DNA from 2 places in the Brachybacterium sp. GCM10030252 genome. Region 1 is predicted to be linked to the other one. Evidence: riboswitches for the same ligand, from Rfam matches in the RefSeq annotation. Region 1 holds a riboswitch; the other holds the start of a gene.
What was found. A riboswitch is a leader RNA that binds a small molecule or an ion and turns the genes downstream of it on or off. The one in region 1 is predicted to bind thiamine pyrophosphate.
Positions count from the first base shown of each region.

Region 2: another riboswitch for thiamine pyrophosphate. It lies ahead of thiM (hydroxyethylthiazole kinase); the one in region 1 lies ahead of ACFQRJ_RS10125 (TenA family protein).

Region 1 covers NZ_JBHTDM010000009.1:320,493-327,834, forward strand. The annotation lists gene ACFQRJ_RS10110 (NupC/NupG family nucleoside CNT transporter) at 1-570, shown strand, start outside; gene ACFQRJ_RS10115 (polysaccharide lyase family 1 protein) at 730-1,971, opposite strand; gene tenA (thiaminase II) at 2,279-2,941, opposite strand; gene ACFQRJ_RS10125 (TenA family protein) at 2,938-3,600, opposite strand; TPP riboswitch at 3,717-3,810, opposite strand; gene ACFQRJ_RS10130 (hypothetical protein) at 4,057-4,329, opposite strand; gene ACFQRJ_RS10135 (homocysteine S-methyltransferase family protein) at 4,558-5,604, opposite strand; gene ACFQRJ_RS10140 (MerR family transcriptional regulator) at 5,750-6,253, opposite strand; gene ACFQRJ_RS10145 (glycogen debranching N-terminal domain-containing protein) at 6,326-7,342, opposite strand, start outside.
Region 2 covers NZ_JBHTDM010000007.1:48,381-55,722, reverse strand. The annotation lists gene ACFQRJ_RS06555 (glycine betaine/L-proline ABC transporter ATP-binding protein) at 1-554, opposite strand, end outside; gene ACFQRJ_RS06550 (dienelactone hydrolase family protein) at 1,085-1,834, opposite strand; gene ACFQRJ_RS06545 (hypothetical protein) at 1,941-2,861, opposite strand; TPP riboswitch at 3,037-3,136, shown strand; gene thiM (hydroxyethylthiazole kinase) at 3,128-3,961, shown strand; gene ACFQRJ_RS06535 (thiamine phosphate synthase) at 3,958-4,680, shown strand; gene thiD (bifunctional hydroxymethylpyrimidine kinase/phosphomethylpyrimidine kinase) at 4,748-5,689, shown strand; gene ACFQRJ_RS06525 (hypothetical protein) at 5,786-5,977, opposite strand; gene ACFQRJ_RS06520 (hypothetical protein) at 6,219-6,485, opposite strand; gene ACFQRJ_RS06515 (prolyl oligopeptidase family serine peptidase) at 6,640-7,342, opposite strand, start outside.

The DNA.
Region 1 (7,342 bases):
GCCACTGGCGAGGAGACGACGGACGACGCCGAGGAGGACCTCGGCGAGATCCAGTACCGCAACGTCATCGACGCCGCGGCCGGTGGCGCGGGCGACGGGCTCAAGCTCGCCGCCATGATCGGGGCGATGCTGTTGGCCTTCATCTCTCTCATCGGCCTGGTCAACCTTCTGATCGGCACGGTGGGCGACTGGTTCGGTGCCGGTGACCTGACGTTCGAGCAGATCCTGGGTTACGTGTTCGCCCCGGTCATGGTCATGCTGGGCGTGCCGTGGAGCGAGGCCGTCGCCTCCGGCAGCTTCGTGGGGCAGAAGCTCGTGCTCAACGAGTTCGTCGCCTTCACCAACTTCGGTCCCGAGGCCGGCAGTTTCAGCGAGAAGTCCGCGGCGATCATCACCTTCAGCCTGACCGGCTTCGCGAACTTCAGCTCCCTGGGCATCCTGCTGGGCGGCATCGGCCAGATCGCCCCCGAGCGCCGTTCCGAGATCGCCCAGATGGGCATCAAGGCCATCCTCGCCGGGACCCTCGCCAACCTCATGAGCGCCACGATCGCCGGCATCCTGCTGGCCTGAGTCGGCGGCCGGCCGGCGCGGCCCCGCCGAGCAGGTCCTCAGGAGTCCGGTGGGCGCTGACCCGGAGCACCTGCTCGGTGGGACGTCGTCGGATACCTGCGGGCAGGCCCGGCCCTGAGATGTCGTGTACCGGCCTCCGGTGGCGGGCTCCCCGGGGTCTTACCGGGAGAGTCCGTGCGCGCCTGCCTTGGCGCGGACGACGGGCTCCACCGCGGGAAGCGGGTGGCGGTGGCCGTACAGGGTCGGGGCCGGGCCCGGGTACTCGACCAGCGCGTCCTCGGCCACCTCGTTGTACGCGGCGAGCGGGTCGACGTCCTGTCCATTGAATCGTGTGGCGCCGATGTGCACCTCGGTCCCGCCCCATGCGTGCACGAGCTCCGCGGGGGCCACACCGTCGACGGCACGCACGGCATTGTCCTCGATCCAGAGCTTGGAGTTCACGCCGACTCCCCACGAGTAGACGAAGTGCTCTGCGTCGGGGATGACGAACAGGTTGTTGTAGACGTGGACAGCCCCGTAGCGGACGCGTGGGGCTCGCTCGGCGAGGTTCTCGAACCGGTTGTGATGGAAGGTCACGCGAAGCTTGCCCTCGTCCTCCGGCTTGCTGTCGCTGTTGCCGATCAGCACCGAGGTGCTCCCGTTCCTGATCGTGCTCCAGCTGACGGTGACCAGGTCTGCCTGATTGGTGATGTCGAGCAGGCCGTCGACCCGGTGGACCACGTCGCCGAAGATGGTTTCCTTGGGCTCGCCTGCGCGATACGGTCCGTCGATGGTCAGGTGATCGAGCCACACGTTCTTGGCGCCGATCAGACCGACGACGTCGAAACCCTCGGAGACCCACCCGTCCTGGTTGCGCTGCGGGAAGCAGTTCTCCATGCCGGTGAGCTCCAGGTTCCTCACGATGATGTTCTCGCCGCGCAGGATCAGACTCACACCGATCAGGCGTGCGTCGTCCTCACCGATGAGCGTGAGATTGCTCGGCAGGTCCAGCTGGATGCTGTTCAGCTGTGCCTGGTGGGAACGGTCGCGTGCGTCCTCGAGCGGTCCCTCCGGGTCACCGTCGTAGTGGGCCGGGTCGTACTCCTCGAGGTACGCCTCCAGGTCCCACGCGGGGTCGGCGTAGTCCTCGCACGTCAGCGCAGCCCCGTCGGGCCCCGTGTTCATGTCGATCGTGCCGCGGACCGTGATGATCACGGGCTCGTCGCCGGCTCGCTCGAGCGCGGAGATGAGTTCGGCCTTGGTCGTCACGGTGAACACCATGTCGCCGGCGGCGTCGGCACCTCCCGTGGTGCCGGCGCCGGCGGACCCCCAGCCGTCCCCGGCGCGCAGGGTCTCTCGCGCCGGGTCCTCGGGGCGCGCCTGCGCGGTGGTCGCGCCGACAGCAGTCAGGGGGGCAGCCACCGCTGCGGTGGTCAGGGCTTGCATCAAACGTCGGCGTCGTAGCACGGGCTCTCCTGAGTGTGGATTGCTGTCCTTCGAATGGACCGCCGTCGGCGGGGTCATTCGTCCGATCGCAGCGGGTTCGCCTCTCGGGTACGGCGACCACACAGGGGATGTCGTGGCAGAGCGCGGATCATCCTCGCGCCCTCGCGATGAGAAACCGGTTTCCCGCTGATCTTGGGTGCGACCATACTGTGCCGCTGGCCTCGTATCAACCCTCGATGGCGGGCGGGAACCGATTTCTGGCTGCCCGCCGCGGCGTGGCCCCTCACTCCACGGCGCCGTCCAGCGCCTGCTGCCAGAAGGCGGATTCGAGCCGGGTCGCGGTGCGGAACACCGTGGCCACCTCCTCGAATCGCTGCTCGGTGAGGGACCGCGCCGCCAGGACGTCGAGGTGGGCGATGGCGTCGCGCGCGGCCTGCTGGAACTCCTCGCTCGCGTACTCGGCGATCCAGTCGCGGTAGGGGTGCTCCGGCTGCTCCTCGAGGCGGGGAGCCAGACGGGCCCCGATCTCGGCGTACCCGATCGCGCACGGGGCGAGGGCCACATTCAGGTCGAGCTGGTCCCCGACCTGCCCGCTGTCCAGCACGTACCGGGTGTAGGCGACGGTGGCCTGCTTCTCGGGTGCGGCGTCCAGCTGCGAGCGATCGATGCCCCAGCTCGCGGTGAGCCGCACATGCAGCTCGGTCTCGGCCAGGGTCGTCGCGAGGGCATCGGCGGAGTGCTGGATGTCCTCGAGCCGTCGGCTCTTGAAGGCGGCCAGCGCGTTGGCCCGCGCGAACTGGACGAGGAACAGGTAGTCCTGGATCAGGTAGTCCTGGAATGCGGCGAGCGGCAGTGTGCCCGCGCCGAGCTGCTCGACGAACGGGTGGCGGGTGTAATCGTCCCAGTCGGGCAGGGCGGCGGACCTGAGATCGTCGAACAGGCTCATCGTGCCTCCCCGGTGAACGGGTGGAGGTAGGACTGCTCGAAGAAGTCGAGCTCGAGGGCGACGGTGCGCTCGAAGAACTCCCGGGCCCGCTCGGGGCTGCCGGGTCCTGCTGCGTCGAGCTCGGCGTGCAGGAAGTTCACGAAGCCGGCGAAGTCCGGGTTGTCGTGGAGGTCGATCCATTCGGAGTGGACGAAGCTGCTCGGCCGCGGGTCCGGAGCGGCGGCGGCCCAGTCGTGGTAGAGCCATTCGGTGACCACCAGCACGGCGAGGATCGCGGCATAGTCCCGGGTCTCGGCGGCTTCGCGGAAGATGGTGGTGAAGCCGGTGGTCGCCAGCGTGTCCGGGACGGTTGCGCGGTCGTGCTCGCTCACGCCCAGGGACTCGAACGCGCGCAGGAAGTAGGTGTTCTCGTCCCCGGCGACCTCGCCGACGAACTGCGACAGCCGCAGCCGGGCCTCGAACGTGGGGGCCTCGGCGATGCCGGCGCCCAGGAGCACCAGGAAGCTGTCGAGGAAGCGATGGTCCTGGATCAGGTATCCGGCCATCGCCTCGTCGGGGATCGACCCGTCGTGGAGCTCCGCCACGAAGCGGTGCTGGACGGCTCGGGTCCAGGTGGGTTCGCTGGCCTCACGGAGGTCGTCGGTGAAAGAGGTGGACATCGGGACTTCTCCTCGTCAGTCGATCCGTCCGGATGGGAGCTCCCGATCCGGTGACCCGGGGCCCGACCTCGAGGCGCGCTCGCGACGCGGCGAGCGGCGCAGTGACGCAGTGACGCAGTGCGACGTCATGACATCCCTCCGCGAGCGCTAACTCGATCAGGTTCGTCGGGTGTGATCTCAGCCCCTGGCGGGGCACCCCGTGTCGACGACGACCTTACCCCGACATAGCAGGAGCCGCCCCGGGACCGCGGCGTTGAGGCCGGGTCCCGGGGCGGCTGAGCGGGGCCGTGATCGCCCACGTCGGTCCCCGGAGGGTCACCGATCACGCGACGAGACTCCGCATGACCGAGGGGTCGGAGATCAAGCGATCAGGTGGGCCCACGGTCTCGCCGATCAGGTGGACCGACGGTCCTGCCGGTCAGCGAGCGGCGTCCCGCTCCTGCGGTCGGTCGCCGTTCACTCGGAGTCGAAGGCGCCGTCGTCGGCCCCGAAGGCACTGTCCTCGGAGCCGTCCTCACCGGTCGCCTCGGGGGCGTAGTCCTCGTCGAGCGGGACCTCGCGGCGCTGGTCGAGGACATCCGCTGGATCGGCGTAGGCGGAGGTGACGGAGCCGAGCTCCTCGGAGCCGAGGGCGTCCGTGGTCCCGTCGTCCGGCAGGGCATCGACCTCCTGGTCCAGGGCGTCCTCGAGCGGGGCCTCGGGGGAGTGCTCGTGCGGCGTGCTGGTCATCGTCCTGCTCCTTTCCTCCGGTGGTGTCCGGTCACTGGCAGTATCCGATATTCCGCGCCGATGATCGACTGCTCCGGCCCGCGATCGCTGGAAGCTCAAGCCCTCGCGCCGGGCGGAGCCCCGAGCGACGTCGGGCCGAGTCCCGAGCTCTTCGGGCCGAGTCCCGAACTCTTCGGGCGGAGCCCGGAGCCTCGTCGGGCCGGACCCGTACCTGCCCGGGGCCGACGCTCAGGCGCGCGAGCCCAGGCCGACGATGTGCTCCGGGAGACGCTCGTTGCTGCCGTACATGAAGTGGTTCTCCATGCGCTCGGAGTAGCGGCTCGCCTCGGTGGTGCGGCCGACGGCCTCGGCGACCTCGCGGATGTGGATCGGGGCTGCGCCGCAGCACACCCCGAGGTAGTTCACGCCCAGCTCCAGCGCCTCACGGGCGAAGGCGCTGATCTCGTAGCGGTTGGTCAGCAGGGGGTCCAGGGCGGTGGGGAAGGTGCGCCCGTGCGGGGAGGGCACGGCCGCGGCGGGATCGGAGAGGTTGAAGAACGTCGGCTCCTCCTCCGTGGTGCGGTACGGGATCGGCAGAGCGCCCACGTGGCAGTCCACGGCCTCGCGGATCTCGCGCAGCCACGGCAGCATCGTCGCCGGCCCGCGGAAGCAGTTCAGCCCCACCACGTCGGCCCCGGCCTGCTCGAGGCGCTGTGCGGTCTCGACGATCCCGGCGCCCTCGGCCATCTCCTGGAACGCCATCGGGGCGAGAGTGATCACCACGGGCAGGCCGGAGGCCTTGGCGACCTCGAGCGCGGTCAGCGCCTCCTCGGCGTAGTAGAAGGTCTCGCCGACGATGAGGTCGGCCCCTTCCTCGACGGCCCAGCCGACCATCTCCTCGAACATGCCTCGGACCTCGCGCTGCGTCGTGGTGTCCGCCGGGTCCCAGATGTTGGAGTTGGAGATGTTGCCGGCGACGAGATTGCCCGGGACGGCGTCGGCGACCTCGCGGGCGATCTGCAGAGCGGACCGGTTCAGGGGCTCGAGGAGGTCCTCCTTGCCGATGACGCGCATCTTCTCGCGGTGGCCGTTGTAGGTGAAGGCCTCGACGATGTCGGAGCCGGCGCGCTGGAAGTCCACATGCAGGGTGCGCAGCGCCTCGGGGTGCTCGAGGGCGACCTCGGGCACGAACTCGCCGGCGGTCAGGTAGCCGCGCCGTTCGAGCTCGAAGAGGAAGCCCTCGGCGCAGATGACGGTGCCGGCATCGAGGCGTTCGGTCAGGTGGTTGCGGGTCATGGCGTGCCCTCGTCGTCGCGGTTCCAGTGGTGGCCGCTGGTGACTGTATCCGTGCCTCGTGGTGGGCCGTATGGGTTGTGGCGATCTGTGAACGCGCACGATGCCGGGGCGCCAGGGCAGGGGTGGCCTCCTCGGCGGTGCCGGGTCATGGCCGCGGCTGGTCGCCCTGTGTTCCCTCGTCGCCCGCGTCCTTCTCCTCGCCGCCGCCCTGTGGCCCGTCACCCCGTGACTCGTCGCCCTGTGGACCCTCCCCGGCGGCGACGTCCGCCTGGCCGGCCTCAGCAGTCCCCAGTCGATCCTCGAGCTCCTCGACGCGGCGGCGCAGAGCGAGCACCCGCCGCACGCCGGGCAGCGTGACGCCCTCCCGGGTCAGGTCGACGATCTCGCGCAGCTGCGCGATCTCGCGGCGCGAGTAGCGGCGCTGGCCTCCGTCCGAGCGGTCGGGGGAGACGAAGTCCTCGTCGTCGAGCCGTCGCAGCGTGGCGGGCTGGACGCCGATCAGCTCCGCCGTCTGTCCGATCGTGTAGAACGGCGCATCCTCCCCACCGTGGGGGAGGAGCGGGTCCTCCTGCGGACCTGCGTACGCGGCGCTCGCGGCGGAGCCGGGATCCTCCGCGCGCCGCTGCGCCGATCGCCCTGTTCGCGTCATGATCAACTCTCCGGTGTTCTCGCGCGGGATCGCCGGGACGGCGATCGGCGGGACCGCGGGGCCGGCCGCCGGTCACCCCTGCGCTCGAGCGTGCTCCTCCTGTCGGATGCCGGCGGGCAGGCCGTCGACCGATACAGCATAGGCGTCGGCCGCGACTGTGAGCTCGCCACCGGCCACGGGCAGGCCCTGGAGGCTCGCCCGACCCACGGAGGCGGGGGTGGGAGCCGCGACGAACCGCCCGCCGGGGACGTCAGCCTCCAGGCCGAGGGCGATGCGCAGCATCTCGAAGGGGGTCGCGGCGGCCCATGCCTGGGGCGAGCAGGAGGTGGGGTAGGGCACGGGCATCGGCGCTTCCTGGCGGGAGAAGCCGCAGAACAGCTCGGGCAGGCGCCCGTCGAACGCCTCCAGGGCGTCCAGCAGCCCGTCCACCACCGCGGTGGCCGCATCCCGTCGGCCGTAGCGCGCCATGCCCGCGGCTCCCAGCACCGTGTCGTGAGGCCACACCGAGCCGTTGTGGTAGCTGGCCGGGTTGTAGCGCAGGGCCGCGGACGAGAGCGTGCGGATCCCGAAGCCCGTGAACATCTCCGGCTCCAGCAGGCGGTCGATGACCCGGTCCGCGACCGATTCCTCCACGATCCCGCTGAGCAGGCAGTGGCCGATATTGGAGGAGAGCACGCGCACGGGTCGCTTGGCGCCGTCCAGCGCCATCGCGTAGAAGCCCAGATCCTCCTGCCAGAACGCGTCGTGGAAGCGCGCCTTCAGGGCGGCGGCGCGCTCCCGCAGCTGCTCGGCGCGCTGCTGCTCGCCCCAGATCTCGAACAGCACCGCACCTGCGAGGAAGGCCGCGTAGCAGTAGCCCTGCACCTCGGCCAGGGCGATCGGGGTGCTCACCTCGTGGCCGTGCTCGTCGCAGATCGAATCCAGGCTGTCCTTCCATCCCTGGTTCTGGAGGCCGCGATCGGTGGCGCGCTGGTACTCGACGAACCCGTCCCCGTCGCGATCGCCGTACTCCTGGATCCAGGTCAGCGCCGCCTCCACGGCCGGCCGCAGCTGATCGATCTCGGTGCGGGGCACGCCCCACTGCGCGGC
Region 2 (7,342 bases), on a different contig from region 1:
AGCATGATGTCGGTCCCGGCGGCCAGAGCGCGGGCCAGGCCGACGCGCTGCTGCATGCCGCCGGAGAGGGCGCTGGGCTTGTACCCGCCCCAGCCCTTCAGGCCGACCATCTCGAGGGCCTCGGCGGCCTTGGCCTCACGGTCCTTGCGGTTCACCCCGCTGACCTCGAGACCGTAGGCGGCGTTCTCCCCGACGGTCCGGTGGGGGAACAGCGCGAAGTGCTGGAAGACCATGGAGATGCGGTTGCGCCGCACCTCACGGACCTCGGCCGGGCTGAGGGAGGTCAGGTTTCGGTCGCCGATATACAGCTCGCCGGCGCTCGCCGGGAGCAGGCCGTTGACCATTCGGATCAGCGTGGACTTGCCCGAGCCGGACAAGCCCATGACGACGAAGATCTCGCCGGGCTCGACGCTGAAGCTGGCATCGATGACGGCGGCGGTGAGGCCCTGGTTGCGCAGTTCGTCGCGGCTTCCGCCCTTGCGGAGCTCGTCGACTCCCCGCGCGGGGCGACGTCCGAAGATCTTGTACAGACCGTCGGCGGTAATTGCTGGCACGCAGGCTCCTTCATGGAAGTTCGGGTGGCGGGCCGGGGTGGCGATCCGGGTCCCGTGTATCCCCCACGTCACAGGACGCCGGCATCGCAGGACGCCGACCCGACAAGTCATCCTCACAAGCGGCCCGGCGTACGGCAAACGGTTCTTTATCAGGAATGGGGTCGGCAGAGCTTGTGAAAGGCCTGTTCAGGGCCGGTAGACAGCCGTAGGTGCGGCCGGCGCGAAGCTCGGAAGGTCCCGTTGGCCTGGAGCGATGCCGCGTCCAGCGGTGCCGGCCCGGGGACAACCGGATTGTCGGACGATCCGGACATAACTATTCGGTCACGCGGGTGTCGTGGGTCCCAGAACGGCGGGCTCGTCGGGACCGGAAGGTCACGGGCATGTTTCGGCGGAGAACGACGAGTCGGGCCGGACGGGCGCGCAGACGCCCTCGGGCGGCGTGATGCGAAGGCGCGGGCGCAGATACGCAGATACCCGGCCGCGGAGGGTCAGGCGCGGAGGGTCAGGCGCGGAGGGTCAGGCGCGGAGGGTCAGGCGCGGAGGGGGAGCGTCTCGGCGAGGAAGTCGACGGTCTGCTGCCAGGCCGCGTCGGAGGCCTGCGCGTGGTGGACGAACGGGTGCGGGTTGTCGAAGGCGTGCCCCGCTCCCTCGTGCAGTTCGAACCGCACCTGCTCGCGGGTGCCGCCGGCGGTGACGGCGTGGCGGATCTGCTCGACGGTCTCGGGCGGGATGAAGTCGTCTGCCGTGCCGAAGTGGTGCAGGCTCGGCATGGTGACCTCGCCCGCGCGATCCAGCAGGGAGGGCAGGGCCGAGCCGTAGTAGCTGACCAGCGTCGTGGGCGGGCGGTCCTCCTCGGCGGCGGACGCCGCAGCGGCGAAGGCCAGGCCGCCGCCGTAGCAGAAGCCCAGCAGCCCCACCCGTTCGGAGTCCACCGCGCCGTGCGCACGCAGCGCGCCCAGGGCGGCGATGGCGTCGGCCTCGGCTCGCTCCCAGGGCAGCTGCTGGGTCAGGGTCATGGCCTCGCCGAGCCAGGACTCCGCGTCCTCCCAGTCGTCGATGCCGACGATCGGCGGATCGAGGCGGGCGAAGAGCTGCGGGGCCAGCACCGCATAGCCGAGCGCGGCGAGATCTGCGCAGCGCCGCTGGATGTAGTCGGAGACGCCGAAGATCTCCTGCAGCACCACGAGGCCGGGCACCGGCTCCTCGCGGTGCTCGGGCAGCCAGAGCAGTCCGGGCAGGTCGCCGGCATCGGTGGGGATGGGCAGTGTGGTCGCGCTCACGCGATGACTGTATCGCGAGGGGCGCCGGTCACTCACTCGCCCTGCGGCCTCCCCCGCTCGGCCGCACGGCCTGGCCGCGATGCTCGGCCGCTCCGCTGGACGACGGTCACAGGGTCTCGATGCCCACCAGCAGGCCCTGGTCGTTGCCGGCGAATGCCCCGGGCGCCACCTCCAGCTCCCACTGATCGCCGCCGGCGGTGGTCGCGGTGCAGGCCACCGGTTCGAAGGTCGCGAAGGAGAGGCCGTCCTGGCAGGTCACGTCCTCCCAGTCGGCGTAGTCGACGGGAACGTAAGCATTCGGGGAGGTGAGTACCTCCAGCGTGTACTGCGCGAGCTGCTCGGAATCCAGGTCCTCGGCCCCGAACGTCGAGCTGACGCCGAGGCCGGTGAGGGACACGGTCTCCTCCAGCAGGACCTCGGCCGGCCCGGTCAGGGCGCCGCCGGTGGTGAACAGGATCGCGACCCTGCTGCCGGCGGTGAAGTCCTCCTCGGACGGGATCCGCACCGAGTGCGCCGTCCATTCCTGGTCGGGGTCGGGAGAGTCGACGCTCGCCGGGCCCATGCACGATGCGGTGGCGCCCGGGCTGAGCGTGAGCTCGGAGTCGCACTCGGCCATCCCGCCGAGGGGCCCGGTCAGCAGGGCGGCCAGCTGGTCGGGGCTGCGCACGAGATCGCCCTCACCGGGCTCCTCGGGTCCCAGATCGGTGACGAGCACGAGACGGGTCTCAGGCTCCGTCGGCTCCGTCGCCTCGTCCTCGTCGCCCGCATCCAACCCATCGTTCTGTTCGGACCCCTCGTCCGAGTCCCCGTCCCCCTGCTCGTCGCCGGTGGCGGCGCCCCCGCCGTCGCTGCTGTTCTGCCCGGCTCCCTGCCCTTCCCCCTGATCTGATGTCTCGGACGGTGTCCCCGCGCTGCCCTCCCCGTCGGCTCCGGCGCTCGTGCTGCAGGCCGACGCGGACAGCAGTGCCGCCCCCGCGGCGACGGTCAGTACGGTGGGGGCCCGGCGTGCGGTGCTCGTGATGGGCATGGCGTCCTCTCCGCCGACTGCGGGAGACGGTTGTCCGTCGTGGATCCGCGTCGATGCGTTGCCGCTCACACCGTGGCATCAGGTCAAGGGAAGATCAAGAGAATGCCAAGGAATTACAGGCTTATGAGTGTGAAGATCCTGTGTGCCCCTGTCTCGGCCCCTGCTAGAGTCGCCGACCAGTGACGTGGGGTGCCGTCGAGAAGCGGCGGCTGAGAGCACACCCGTCGAACCTGCCCTGGTCTGCACCTGCGAAGGGATCGTCACCGATGACTACGAGCACGCCCGAGAACCGGCTGCGCAGCGCCCTCGAGGCGCTCAGCGGGCACAGCCCGCTCGTCCACTGCATCACCAACACCGTCGTCCAGCAGATCACCGCCGACGTCCTGCTGGCCATCGGGGCCGCCCCCGCAATGGTGGACCACGCGCAGGAGGCGCCGGTCTTCGCCGCTGCGGCCGACGCACTGCTGGTGAACACCGGCACCGTGGCCGAGGGGCAGGTGCAGGCGATGCCCGCCGCCGCCCGCGCCGCCCGCGACGCCGGACGGCCCTGGGTGCTCGACCCGGTCGCCGTCGGCTCGCTGCCCGTCCGCACCCCGCTGGCGCACGAACTGCTGACCCTCGGGCCCGCCGCCGTCCGCGGCAACGCCTCCGAGATCGCCGCGCTCGCCGGCACCGGCGGGGGAGGGCGCGGCGTCGATTCCACCGACACGGTCGAGGCGGTGCTCGACGCCGCCCGCGACCTCTCCGCCCGCACCGGTGCCGTGGTCGCGGTCTCCGGGGAGCGCGACGCGATCGTCTCCGCGGGTCGCACCACAGTGCTGACCAGCGGCGACGCCCTGCTCGCGCGAGTGATCGGTACCGGCTGCGCGCTCGGCGCGACCTGCGCCGCCCTCCTGGGCTCAAGTCGCGACACCGACCTCACCCCCCACGACGCGGTGCTCGCCGCACATGCCCTGCACGGCGCCGCCGGAACCCTCGCCGCGCGCGGGGCGCAGGGAGTCGGGTCCTTCGCCGTCGGCTGGCTCGATGCGCTGGACACCCTCACGCCCGCCGACGTGCTCGAGCTCGTGGGTCTTCAGGAGCAGGCGGCCCCGGCGTGATCCGGCCGTCCCTGCGCACCGCCCATGCGGCCGACTTCTCGTTGTACCACGTCACCGACTCGGCGCTGTCCGGCGGGATCGACGCGGTGCCCGGCGTGGTCCTCGCCGCCGTCCGCGGCGGAGCGGGCGCGATCCAGCTGCGGGACAAGGACGCCTCCGACGCCGACCTGCTCGAGCTGGTCCGCGCATGCCGGGAACGCCTGGCGAGCGAGCTCGGCCCTCGCGCCCAGGAGGTGCCCTTGTTCGTCAACGACCGTCTTGGTGTGGCCGAGGCCGCGCGGTGCCACCTCCACGTGGGCCAGAGCGACGTCGCCGCGGCCGCTGCCCGCGAGGTGCTCGGGGAGGAGCTGATGATCGGCCTCTCCGCCGGCACCGCCGGCCAGGTGCGCGCCGCGCTCGCCGAGGACACGGCCGACGTGCTGGGCATCGGCCCGATCCGCGCGACCGCCACCAAGGCCGATGCCGCGCCGCCGCTCGGCCTGGAGGGACTGGGGGAGTGCCTGGACCCGTGGCGGCAGGCACGGCACGTATCGGCCGCCTCAGCTCCGCTGGCCGTCGCCATCGGCGGCATCGACCATCGCCTCGCCCCGGAGATCGCGGCCACCGGTGTGGACGGTCTCTGCGTGGTCTCGGCCATCGCCGCGGCACCCGACCCCGCTGCGGCCGCCGGCCGACTCCGAGAAGCCATCGACCAGGGCCGCTCATCCAGCAGGCCGTGACCACCCGTCCGCGGACCCCGGCTCCCCACCGGCCCGGCTCCGCAGCACACCCCAGGAGGACCGCCCCATGCGACCACCGACAGCACTGACCATCGCCGGCTCCGACCCCAGCGGCGGCGCCGGCTTCCAGGCCGACCTGAAGACGTTCACGGCACTCGGCGTCTACGGCACCACCGCGATCACCGCCGTGATCGCGCAGAACACCCGCGGCGTGCAGTCCGTGACGCCGATGACCGCCGAGGACGTCCAGTCGCAGCTGACCAGCGTGCTGGATGACATCCCGCTGGACGCCACCAAGCTGGGGATGCTCACCTCCGCCGAGGTCGTCGCCGCCGTCGCCGAGACCATGGCCGCGCGAGCCGGCCAGTTCGGCACCGTCGTGCTCGACCCGGTCATGGTCGCCACCAGCGGCGATGAACTGCTGCCCCGGCAGGCGGCACAGAACCTGCGCGAACTGCTGCTGCCGCTGGTGCACGTGATCACGCCGAACCTGCCCGAAGCGGCGAAGCTGCTGGATGCGGAGGTCGCCCCCGATGTCGAGACCATGCAGGAGCAGGCCGTGCGGCTGCAGCAGCTGGGTCCCGCCGTCGTGGTCCTCAAGGGCGGACACCACGATGACGACGAGGTCTTCGACGTCGTCGCTCACCCCGGCGGCGTGGACCTGCTGCGGGCCGAGCGCGTGCGCACCCGCGCCACCCACGGCACCGGGTGCACGCTCTCCGCGGCGATCGCCGCGCAGTACGCGCGCATCGCGATGGTCCGCTCAGCGGGGCCCGACGCACTGGGTGCGCTCGCCGCCACCATGGACGCCTCGCACGAGAGGATCGGCGAATCCGAAGCAGGAGACGACCTGGCCGCGGTCGGCGCGGGGCGTGACTTCCTGCAGCGGGCGCTGATCGGCGGCGCCGCCTATGACCTCTCGTTCGCGCCGGAGCAGGGGCACGGCCCGGTCGACCATCTGGTCACCGTGGCGCGCCGGGAGCCGGGCGGGCACACGGCGAGTGCCTGAGCGCTCGGCCGCTGACCGGGCCGCCGCTGACCGGGCCGCCGCTGACCGGACCCGACCGAAAAACGTTCCCGCGGGAACGTTCTCCGGCTGGTGGTCTCAGGCGGAGCGAGCGGAGAGGTGGCGGGAGCTGACCGCGAGGGGGCCGGTGGCCTCCACCAGGCCGGTCAGGGTCTCGTCCCTCTCCCGCGCGAAGATCTGGGCTTCGTCGGCTGCCGTCTCGGGCTGGAGATCGGGCTCGAGGTAGTCGAAATGCTCGGCTGCGCTGGGGTGTGTGTCGGTGACCTTCATCGGTGCCTCCTGGGGAAGTCAGGCGGTGTTCACCGGCCGTTAGTCGACCAGGTGCGATAAGCATGGCACCACGGGCTCGGATTCCCGGGAAAGACACCTGGGATTTTGGTGGATGGAGGCGGCCTGGGGAGGAACGGTCCGCGGAGCCGGCCCGAGGGGTGGTCCTGGGACGGTGAGCCCTGGCTCGCTCGGTCCTGCTTCGCTCAGTCCTGGCGCGCTCAACCCGCGTGCGGCCGCGCGGTCAGAGCTCGTCGTCCCCGGCGTGCCCGTCGGCCCGGCGGCGGGCACGGTCCTGCGCGGCGTCCTCGATCTCTTCCTGGCTCTTCGAGCCGCGGCGGTCCCGGAATCCGAGGGCGACCCCGAGTGCGGCGCCGAAGATGAATCCGATTCCCGCGCCGAGGAAGAGATTGTTGAAGATGGACAGGCCCACGCCGATCCCCACCGTGAATCCGATGATCATCCCGAAGGGCAGCCAGGTCGCGTCGAAGCGTCGTCTGCTGTCGGCCATCATCCCTCCTCCGGTCAGTGCTGGATCCATGGTCGCCGGCACTCGGGGCGCGGCCTCGGGACCAGCGATCCTCTGAGGCTCCCCAGCCTATCCGGTCGACGGCAGATCACCGAGGTCAGGGCTCCGCGGGGCCGTGTGGATCACGACCGGTCGGTCACCAGGGCAGGGCGTCGGGGACCCGGTCGGCGCCGAGCACATGCTGGTCGCAGAAGGCCAGCACCGTCCGGTTCCAGGCGAGGGCGTTCGAGGGTGTCTGCACCCAGTGGTTCTCGCTGGTCAGCTGCAGGAACCGGTGCGGCATGGTCTCGGGCGGGCCGTCCCAGGTCGAGACCAGGTCCCACCACAGTCGCAGCGCTTCACTAATCGGTACCCGGTAGTCGCGGTTGCCGTGGGTGATGAGCATCGGGGTGGTGATCGCGCCGACGCTGCGGTGCGGGGAGAAGGCGCGGTACCACTGGGGGTCCTCGTCCTCATGGCGGTGCACGCGCATCTTCGAGGCGGCCGCATCGGTGGTGCGGTGCTGCTGCTCCAGCGCCCACAGCCCGGCGTGGGTGACGATCGCGTCGAAGCGGTCCGTGTGCCCGGCGATCCAGTTCGCCATGAACCCGCCGAAGGAGGCGCCCAGCATCGCGGTGCGCGAGCCGTCCAGCTCCGGGCGCGCAAGCTCCTGGTCGAACAGCGCCTCGCACTCGCGGTAGACGACGTCCGGACGGCGCGGCCAACCCCGGTTCAGACCCGTGTCGCCGTACCCGGTCGACATCGCCGGATCGGGCATCAGGACCGCGTAGCCGCGCTCGACGGCCAGCCACGGGCACCACCGCCAACTCCATGCGTTGTAGGAGGCGTGAGGGCCGCCG